Regions from separate parts of the Catenibacterium faecis genome, predicted to be linked through region 3. Evidence: predicted binding sites of a transcription regulator. Region 3 holds the regulator's gene; each other region holds the start of a gene.

Region 1 (3,219 bases), on a different contig from region 3:
ATACAGACTGTAATGATTTAAATAAATCATGATCTGGATTAATTTCAAGAATTCTTCCTGCTTTCACACCCTGTGCATCTGGCATCTGGTTTAATACCTTTTCCATTTCAAATGATACACCATCACCACTTGCAAGACATACTGGATGAGATTTTAAACGATGAGATAACTTAACATCCTGTACCTTATCACCTAAAGCCTTCTTAACGATTTCAAGTAATGGCTTATTGTCTTCAGTCTTCTGTTCAAGTTCTTTCTTTTCATCTTCTGTTTCTAAGTCTAAATCACCCTGAGTGACATTCTTGAATGTCTTAGAATCATAATCTCTCATCATCTGTAAGCAGAATTCATCTACATTATCAGTCATATATAAAACATCATAGCCTTTAGATTTAACAGATTCTACTTGTGGTAATAAATCACATTTTTCTACTGTTTCACCAGAAGCAAAATAGATTTCCTTCTGATCTTCAGGCATAGCTTCTACATATTCCTTTAATGTAATAAGTTCTTTCTTATCAGAAGAATAGAACATAAGTAAGTTCTGAAGCTTATCCTTCAACATACCATAGCTGTTATAGATACCAAACTTCAACTGCATACCAAAGTTTTTGAAGAATGTCACATATTCATCACGATCATCCTTCAACATATTTTCAAGTTCAGTCTGGATACGTTTTTCAATCTTATTAGCCATGACTTTCATCTTTCTATCATGCTGTAACATTTCACGAGAGATGTTTAAGTTTAAATCCTGTGAATCAACTAAACCTTTCACAAATCTGAAGTGTTCTGGCACTAAATCTTCTGCATGATCCATGATGAAGACACCGCGTGAATAAAGCTGTAAGCCTTTCTTATAGTCTTGTGAATAGTAGTTCATAGGTGTTTTAGAAGGAATAAATAATAATGAAGTATAAGAGACAGCACCTTCTACAGTATTATGCATCACTCTTTGAGGGGCTTCAAAATCATTGAATTTTGCCTTATAGAATTCATCATATTCTTCTTTAGTGATATCTTTCTTCTGACGTTTCCATAAAGGAACCTGTGAGTTTAAAGTCTTGTTTTCTACAACATCTTCATATTCATCGCTGTCTTCTTTCTTTCTAGAAGTAGTGACATCCATCTTGATTGGGTAATGAACATAGTCTGAATATTTCTTAACAAGTCTTTCGATTTCATACTGATCAAGATATTTACTGTAATCTTCTTCCTCAGTATCTTTCTTTAAATGAAGTACAATAGTTGTACCATGTGTTGCTTTTTCAGCTTCTTCAATAGTATAACCATCACTTGTATCACTCTTCCATAAGTAACCCTTATCTTCTCCATATTTCTTAGAATAAACATCTACTTCATCAGCCACCATGAAGGCACTATAGAAACCTACACCGAACTGACCAATGATATCTACATCACTGACACCTTTTTCTAAGGCATTCTTGAATTCAAAAGAGCCAGAATTTGCGATAGTACCTAAATGTTCTTCTAGTTCTTCTTTATTCATACCAATCCCTTCATCTGCAATTGTAAGGGTTCTGTTTTCCTTATCAGCAATTAAGTTGATAGCCATATCCTCTCTTGAGAAACCAGAAATATTTTCTTGTAATGCTTTATAATAAAGCTTATCACTTGCATCACTGGCATTCGAAATCAATTCTCTTAAGAAGATTTCCTTATGAGTATAAATAGAATTAATCATTAAATCGAGGAGTCTTTTAGACTCTGCTTTAAATTCTTTCTTATCTGACATTTTTATACGCTCCTTTAGCACTCTAGTATTTTAAATGCTAATGACAGTATACACACCTTTATTAGCATTGTCAATATTTGAGTGCTAAACAATCAAAAAGACTGAAATGAATCAGTCTTAATCCTTTAGTATACTTATATGATAAATATCTTCGATGAGAATGGTTGTTTTATCTAGTAGTATCACTCTTTTATTAATTTCATCAATATCTTTAAACTGACCTCTTACTGTTGCATAAGACCCACCCTCTTTATACTCGTCTTCTACAAAATAATCTATCATGATAGAAAGATGTTCTTTTTTATTAATAAGTAGATTGTTAAGTACTCTATTTAATACTTGTCTTTTATCTTCATCTAATATACGTTTTTGAGTCGTAAGTCTTCCTGCTTCACTTATTTTATCTACATGTGTCTTAAGAGCTGCAAAGGGTGCAAACTGAGCCGCTCTATTATTCATGGACATTCTTGGATGATTTATTGAAGTAGGATGTTTCATATTGATTATATCGTCATAATTCATGCATTATGCCCTCCTATCATTTTATTTCTATCTCTAGTTGTGGCCCCTTCCTGAAGATCAGCGCCTTTAAGTAAGGCATTCTTACCATATTTCTTCTTAATATCAAGTGTGACACTCTGCAATTTCTTTTCTTTAGATAAATCCACGTCTATCTTTTCTTCATCAAATAAAGAAAGCTGTTTATAAGTTACAGGAATATCATCATCACTTCTTACCTGTGTTGCATTGAGCTGAATTCTTCTTATTGTAAGTGCATGATTTATATGTGAGTGATAGAAACGTAATAAGGCGTCGCACATGAGCTTATAAGAAGATGTATATCTATCTAAATTAATTGTTCCATGGAGATGCTTTGGAAGCTTTCTGCCATAACGATCTTCCATGATTTCTCCACGATATTCCTTCATATTCTCAATATCATAGCCAATTGTAAGGACAAGCTTATTAGTCACTAGATGTTTTTCAAAGAGATCCATGCTTAAAGATTCTATCATTTCCTTTAAAATGATTTCAGTTTTCTTATAATCATAAGCACATGATAATACCTGACCTGTTCCAATACTTTTAGAAGGTGCCTTGTAGGCTTTAATGGCAGGCATGGTACAAGGTTCCCAACCCCAGGCATGATCAATAAGCAGTTCTGCATTGACTCCAAATAGATTGTATAGTTTTTCTTCATCTTCTAATGAGCATCTTGCGATATCTCCCATTGTATATAAACCGATGTTATTGAGTTTTTTAGAAATACCTTTACCTACTCTCCAAAAGTCAGTCAGAGGCGTATGAGACCATAATAGTTTTCTATAGGCATATGTGTTTAAGTACGCAATGCGTGCTCCCTTCTCATCTGGTTCTTTATGTTTGGCAACTATATCCATCGCGACTTTAGCTAAATAAAGATTCGTTCCTATTCCTGCAGTCACAGTAATACCTACCTCTTT
Region 2 (3,219 bases), on a different contig from region 3:
GAAAGGTCAGCTACTCGTTGATGTTGATTTAAAGGCTATTGAAGCAGCTGGTAAAGAAACTGCAACTGCAGTAATTATTACAAATGGCAAAGCAGCGAACTTAATTAAGAGCGGTGCTGTTGATGCTAAAACAGATATTGTAGAAATAGCGAATCCAGTTGTAGAAGTTAAGGCTGCATAAGGAGATTTTTATGAAGGAAATGTACAAACTAAAGTATCATCTAGAACCTGTATTTGGATGGATGAACGATCCTAATGGGCTTGTAGAAAAAGATGGAAAATATCATATCTATTATCAGTATTCTTACGAACCTGAAGGTGGATTAAAGTATTGGAAACAATTCACTACTGAAGATTTCCTTCACTATCAGGATGAGGGGATTGCCCTCTCTCCTGATCATCCTCATGATCAGGGTGGTGCTTATTCTGGGTGCTGCTTCAATGACCATGGATTATTACGTTATTTCTATACTGGTAATGTAAAGCTGCCTGGTGATTATGATTATATTAATGCAGGTAGAGAACATAATGTGATGATAGTTGATTCACAAGATGGGCTTGTATTAGATCATAAGGAAGTTGTGCTTTACAACAAGGATTATCCTCAAAACATGTCTTGTCATGTAAGAGATCCCTTCGTTTATAAAAATGATGGTATGTATTATATGGTTCTAGGAGCAAGAACCCTTGATTCACATGGTTGTGTAATCTTATATTCATCAAAAGATTTAAAGAAGTGGGATTACATGAAGACTGTTGACTACCATAAACCTTTTGGTTATATGTGGGAGTGTCCGAATTATTTAAGTTTTGAAAAGAAGAAGTTCTTATTCTGTTGTCCTCAGGGACTAGAAAGCCATAACTATGATTATGAAGCTATTTATCAGAATGGATACTTTCCTCTTACAACAGATTTAGAGAAGGATTGCGTTTTGGAGGACTTTATCGAGTTTGATCATGGGTTTGATATCTATGCCCAGCAGTTCTTCAAAGATGAAAAAGGTCGTATGATCATGGCAGGCTGGATGGGGCTTCCTGATATTGATTATACAAATCCTACCGTAGAAGAAGGACGTCAGCATGCCTTCACTCTCTTTAGAGAGATTACTGAACATGAAGGTAGACTCTATCAGTTCCCTATTGAAGAATATAAGTCTTTAAGAGAAGAGAAGAAAGAAGTACAGGGAACATCTCTCACAATGAATACGTCTTGTTTTGAATGCCATATAACTGATCTCCCTCAGTCATTCAAACTTCATTTAAGAGGTGTAAATATGAATTATGAAGATGGTCTTCTCACTATCGATATGAATAAAAGCGGTTCGGGTCGTGGTGTGAAACACATTAAAATTCCTAAAATGAATAATATGACTTTGTTTAGCGACACATCTTCTTTAGAGCTATTCATCAATGATGGTGCTTATGCCTTTACTACACGTATTTACAACAATTCAGATACTATTGAAATTATAAGTAATAAAGAAATTGATATGACTGCTTATCAATTAAAAGCGATTGACTTAGAACCTGCCAAATAAGCAGGTTCTTTTCTTTTTAGCACTTTATTAAAGAAAGTGCTAATTTTTAGCACTCAAGTGTTGACTTTGCTAAAAGAGTGACTATAATAGTAGTTGTAATCGATAGAGAGGTTACTAAGAAATAAGAAAAACGTTGAGAGAGGCGAACAAATATGAAATATTATCCAAATTTTAGTGATGTGTTTGATGATTTATTTGATTCAGGAGTCAATACTACAAAAGCAAATACAATGTTATGTGATATTCGTGAAACAGAAAATACTTATGAAATGAATATTGCTCTTCCTGGATATAAGAAAGAAGATATTGCTTTGGAACTTAAGAATGGCTACTTAAAAGTATCAGCTTCTGCTAAGAAAGAAGAAACTACAGGACGTATTGTAAGACGTGAAAGATATAGTGGTAACTGTTCTAGAAGCTTCTATGTAGGTGAAGAATTTACCGAAGAAGATATTAAGGCTAAGTTTGATAATGGTGAATTAATGATTTCAGTTCCTAAGGAAGCTCCAAAGAGAGTAGAAAAGAAATCAATTACAATCTACTAATAACACGAGACGAAGAATCCCATGTTTAAATTTGATAAAGGAGATGTTATTTATGAGATTTTTACCTGGTTTCTATGATGTGTTTGATGATATGTTTGATGATGGCTGGATGAGTCCATCAACTAATGCAATGCAGTGTGATATCAAGGAAGTAGACAACAACTATGAAATGAATATTGCCCTTCCTGGATATAAGAAAGAAGATATTTCTCTAGACTTGACTGATGGTTATTTAACAGTTTCTGCTAATACTAATCAGGATAAGGAAGAAAAAGATAAGAATGGTAAGGTTATCAGAAGTGAACGTTATACAGGTAGTTGTTCAAGAAAGTTCTATGTTGGTGAGGGTTATAAAGAAGAAGACTTCACTGCTAAGTTTGAGAATGGTGAATTGATGATCACTTTCCCTAAGACTGAACCTGAAAAGATTGAAGAAAAGAAACCTATTATGATTGAATAGTTCATAACACGAGACGAAGAATCCCATGTTTAAATTTGATAAAGGAGATGTTATTTATGAGATTTTTACCTGGTTTCTATGATGTGTTTGATGATATGTTTGATGATGGCTGGATGAGTCCATCAACTAATGCAATGCAGTGTGATATTAAGGAAGTAGACAACAACTATGAAATGAATATTGCCCTCCCTGGATATAAAAAAGAAGATATTTCTCTAGACTTGACTGATGGTTATTTAACAGTTTCTGCTAATACTAATCAGGATAAGGAAGAAAAAGATAAGAATGGTAAGGTTATCAGAAGTGAACGTTATACAGGTAGCTGTTCAAGAAAGTTCTATGTTGGTGAGGGTTATAAAGAAGAAGACTTCACTGCTAAGTTTGAGAATGGTGAATTAATGATCACTTTCCCTAAGACTGAACCTGAAAAGATTGAAGAAAAGAAACCTATCATGATTGAATAGGCATTTAAAAAGGAAGCGTGAGCTTCCTTTTTTTATAGGAGATGAGCGTAAAACCCATTACCTTTAGGTGATGGGTAGTTCACACTGTGCGCATGTAGTTATAGACTTGTTTCTTAAAAGTCTCCCAGTTCATTGATCCAGACTGCCCTTCTATCATTGGTCTAGGACACTCTTTTCCTGACCAGTCATGATGCATACGGAGTTGATCTACA
Region 3 (3,219 bases):
ATTTTGATATCACTGAACTCATGGAAAAACTCTATGCCTTATCAGAACTAGATTATGCAATCAAGACAGGTACAGTAGATAAATTTAGAGGATTAGAACTTTTCTTGATGAGGATATAATATGGAAACAAAAGCACTTTATATTCATATTCCTTTTTGTGATCATATCTGTTCTTATTGCGATTTCGCAAAGGTCTATTATCGTGAAGAGTTTGTCTTAAAATATTTAGAACGATTAAAGGAAGAACTTGATGCACTTCCTCATCATATTATGAGAACTATTTATATAGGAGGAGGAACACCAAGCGCTCTTTCTTTAAAACAATTAGATATCTTATTAAGCATGGTTGATCCTTTTGTAGGTGATGATACTCTCGAATATACAATAGAAGTCAATCCTGAATCAGCAACGCTAGATAAACTAGAATGTATGCATACTCATGGTGTGAATCGAATAAGCGCTGGTGTACAGACATTTAATAATGATTTATTAAAAAAGATTGAACGTTATCATACTTCCGATATTGCGAAAGAAGTAGTAAGAAATGCAAAGGCTATAGGCTTTAAGCATATCTCCATTGATTTGATGTATGGACTTCCTGGACAAACCCTAGAAGATGTAAAAGAAGACTTGTATATTGCTCTATCACTTCCTGTTAATCATTTATCTTATTATTCACTTATATTGGAGGAACATACACGTTTATATGATTCCTTTGAACCTCTTGATGAAGAAACAGAAGGAAAGTGGAGTGATTATATTGTAGAGACACTTTCTCATGCTGGTTTTCATCGCTATGAAGTCTCTAACTATGCGTTAGGAAATCATGAATCAGAACATAATAAAGTTTATTGGCATTATGATAACTATTATGGTGTGGGCATTGGTGCGACAGGTAAAATAGATAATGAACTTATTTCTCACTCGCGTAGTCTTACTGATTACTTGCAGGGGAAGAATACAATATATATAGAAAAAGAAACAATTGAAGATACAATGTTTAATCATCTTATGATGTCTTTACGTCTAAAAGAAGGATTAGACCTTGATGAATTTAAAAGAAGATATCATTGTTCTGTAGAAGATGTCTATAAAGAAGCTCTCACTAAGAACCTTGGTAATCATTCGTTGATTATTGAAAACAATCATTTGAAAACAAATGATACACTCGATCTTCTTAATTCCATTCTTCTAGATTTCTTACCAGAATAAAGGGTTTCTCAAATTAGAGAAACCCTTTTTAATATAAACTAGCACTAAAGTCTTGACACTGCTAAAAAAGAATGTATAATGAATCTAGCACAAGAGGAAAAAGAGTGCTAAGGAGGTGCTTGGGAATGCTTTCGGCAAGACAAATGCTTATATTTAAATATATTGTCGAAGAGTTTATTGAAACAGCAGAACCTGTTGGATCTAAGCTTCTAATGACAAAATATGAATTACCATATTCAAGCGCCACTATTCGAAATGAAATGAGCAAGCTTGAAGAACTTGGCTTTCTAGTGAAGACACATACATCTTCTGGTCGTGTTCCTTCTAAGAAGGGATATTACTATTATGTAAATACTTTGCTTCAGCCAAATGTCGACGAACAGGTAAAGAACCAGGTTGCAACTATCTTTAGTGATACACATCAATCATTGAATAATTTGATTAAAGAAAGCTGCGAAATGTTAAGCCAGTTGACTGATCTAACGGCGGTTGCTCTAGGACCTAATTCAAGTTATGAATCTCTGCAGAACATTACACTTGTTCCAATTGGGACGCGCAATGTGACTGCGATTATTGTAACGGATAAGGGACATGTAGAAAATCGAGTTTTCACTTTATCTGAGACATTGAGTTTGGATGATTTACAATCTTGTGTGGCTGTAATGAACGACACATTAGTAGGAACGCCAATTAATCAGGTGGCAGATAGATTAGAAAACGATGTCAAGCCAATCCTCAATACGAGAATCAAGGAACATGAAATCTTGTTTAATGCTTTCTTAGAAGCATTTATGAAGTTTGCAAGAAACAATGTATATTTCTCTGGTAAAGATCATTTGCTGTATCAACCAGAATACAATGATGTCAACAAGTTAAGAAAATTAGTGAGTGCATTTGAAAATTCATCAAACTGGAATTTCTTAGCACCAACTGATGATGATGGTATCAAGGTATTAATTGGTGATGATTCAAATGTATCTGGACTTGATGATGTATCAGTTATTTCATCTTCTTTTGATACAGGAGGAGCTAGTAAAGGAACGATTTCTGTAATCGGTCCAACACGTATGCCTTACAAGAAAGTTGTATCGCTTGTAGAATATATTACTGAAAATATAGAAAGAATCATCAAGGAAAATGATGAGTAGAAGAGGTGAGACCATGGCAGAAGAAATGAAGAAAGAAGCAGAAGAAACTGTTGAAGAATCTACTAAGGAAGAAGCTGAAAAAGTAAAAGAAGAAACAACTGAAGAAACAGCTGAAGAAACAGTAGATCCTAAAGATGAAAAGATTAAGGATTTAGAATCTCAAATCAACAAGTGGAAGACAGATTATTATAAAGTATTCGCTGATATGGAAAACTTAAAGAAAAGACTTAAAAATGAACATGCGAATCAGTTAAAGTATGCAATGCAGTCTTTTATTGAAGAGTTATTACCAGTTATTGATAACTATGAAAGATCATTAACTGTTGAACCTGAAAGCGAAGAAGGTAAGAATATTCTTAAGGGTAATAAGATGATTTTGAACCAGTTAATGAATATTCTTGGTAAGAATGGTGTAACTGTGATTGAAGCACAGGGTAAGGAATTTGATCCAAATATGCACCAGGCAGTCATGCAGGATGATAATCCTGACTTTGGTCCAAATATTGTGACTGAAGAATTACAAAAAGGTTATATGTTAAAAGATAGAGTAATTAGAGCAACTTTAGTGAAAGTGAATAAGGATTAATAGGAGGAGAACTTATTATGAGTAAAATTATTGGTATTGATTTAGGTACAACAAATTCATGTGTCAGTGTTATGGAAAATGGTGAAGCAAAAGTAATTGCAAATCCAGAAGGAATGAGAACAACTCCATCAGTTGTTGCATTCAAGAACGGTGAAATCATCGTTGGTGAAGCTGCAAAGCGTCAGGCTGTTACAAATCCTGATACTGTAGCATCAATCAAGAGACATATGGGTACAAACTATAAAGAACATGTAAATGGTCGTGATTATACAC

The links. The regulator HrcA, encoded in region 3, represses chaperone genes, less so after heat shock. The targets are predictions, from matches to a motif close to TTTTAGCACTNNNNNNNNNNNAGTGCTAAAA.
Region 1: a site for HrcA is predicted at 1,816-1,846, ahead of htpG (molecular chaperone HtpG). Genes of this name have one in related genera too.
Region 2: a site for HrcA is predicted at 1,583-1,613, ahead of H8909_RS04680 (Hsp20/alpha crystallin family protein). Genes of this name have one in related genera too.

The regions. Positions count from the first base shown of each region.
Region 1 is NZ_JACRWG010000029.1:20,175-23,393, forward strand. It holds gene htpG (molecular chaperone HtpG) at 1-1,756, opposite strand, end outside; gene H8909_RS07700 (YolD-like family protein) at 1,874-2,278, opposite strand; gene H8909_RS07705 (Y-family DNA polymerase) at 2,275-3,219, opposite strand, start outside.
Region 2 is NZ_JACRWG010000013.1:20,520-23,738, forward strand. It holds gene H8909_RS04670 (sucrose-specific PTS transporter subunit IIBC) at 1-181, shown strand, start outside; gene H8909_RS04675 (glycoside hydrolase family 32 protein) at 192-1,538, shown strand; gene H8909_RS04680 (Hsp20/alpha crystallin family protein) at 1,691-2,083, shown strand; gene H8909_RS04685 (Hsp20/alpha crystallin family protein) at 2,136-2,543, shown strand; gene H8909_RS04690 (Hsp20/alpha crystallin family protein) at 2,600-3,007, shown strand; gene H8909_RS04695 (peptidoglycan recognition protein family protein) at 3,087-3,219, opposite strand, start outside.
Region 3 is NZ_JACRWG010000011.1:33,501-36,719, forward strand. It holds gene holA (DNA polymerase III subunit delta) at 1-119, shown strand, start outside; gene hemW (radical SAM family heme chaperone HemW) at 121-1,212, shown strand; gene hrcA (heat-inducible transcriptional repressor HrcA) at 1,338-2,360, shown strand; gene grpE (nucleotide exchange factor GrpE) at 2,374-2,946, shown strand; gene dnaK (molecular chaperone DnaK) at 2,964-3,219, shown strand, end outside.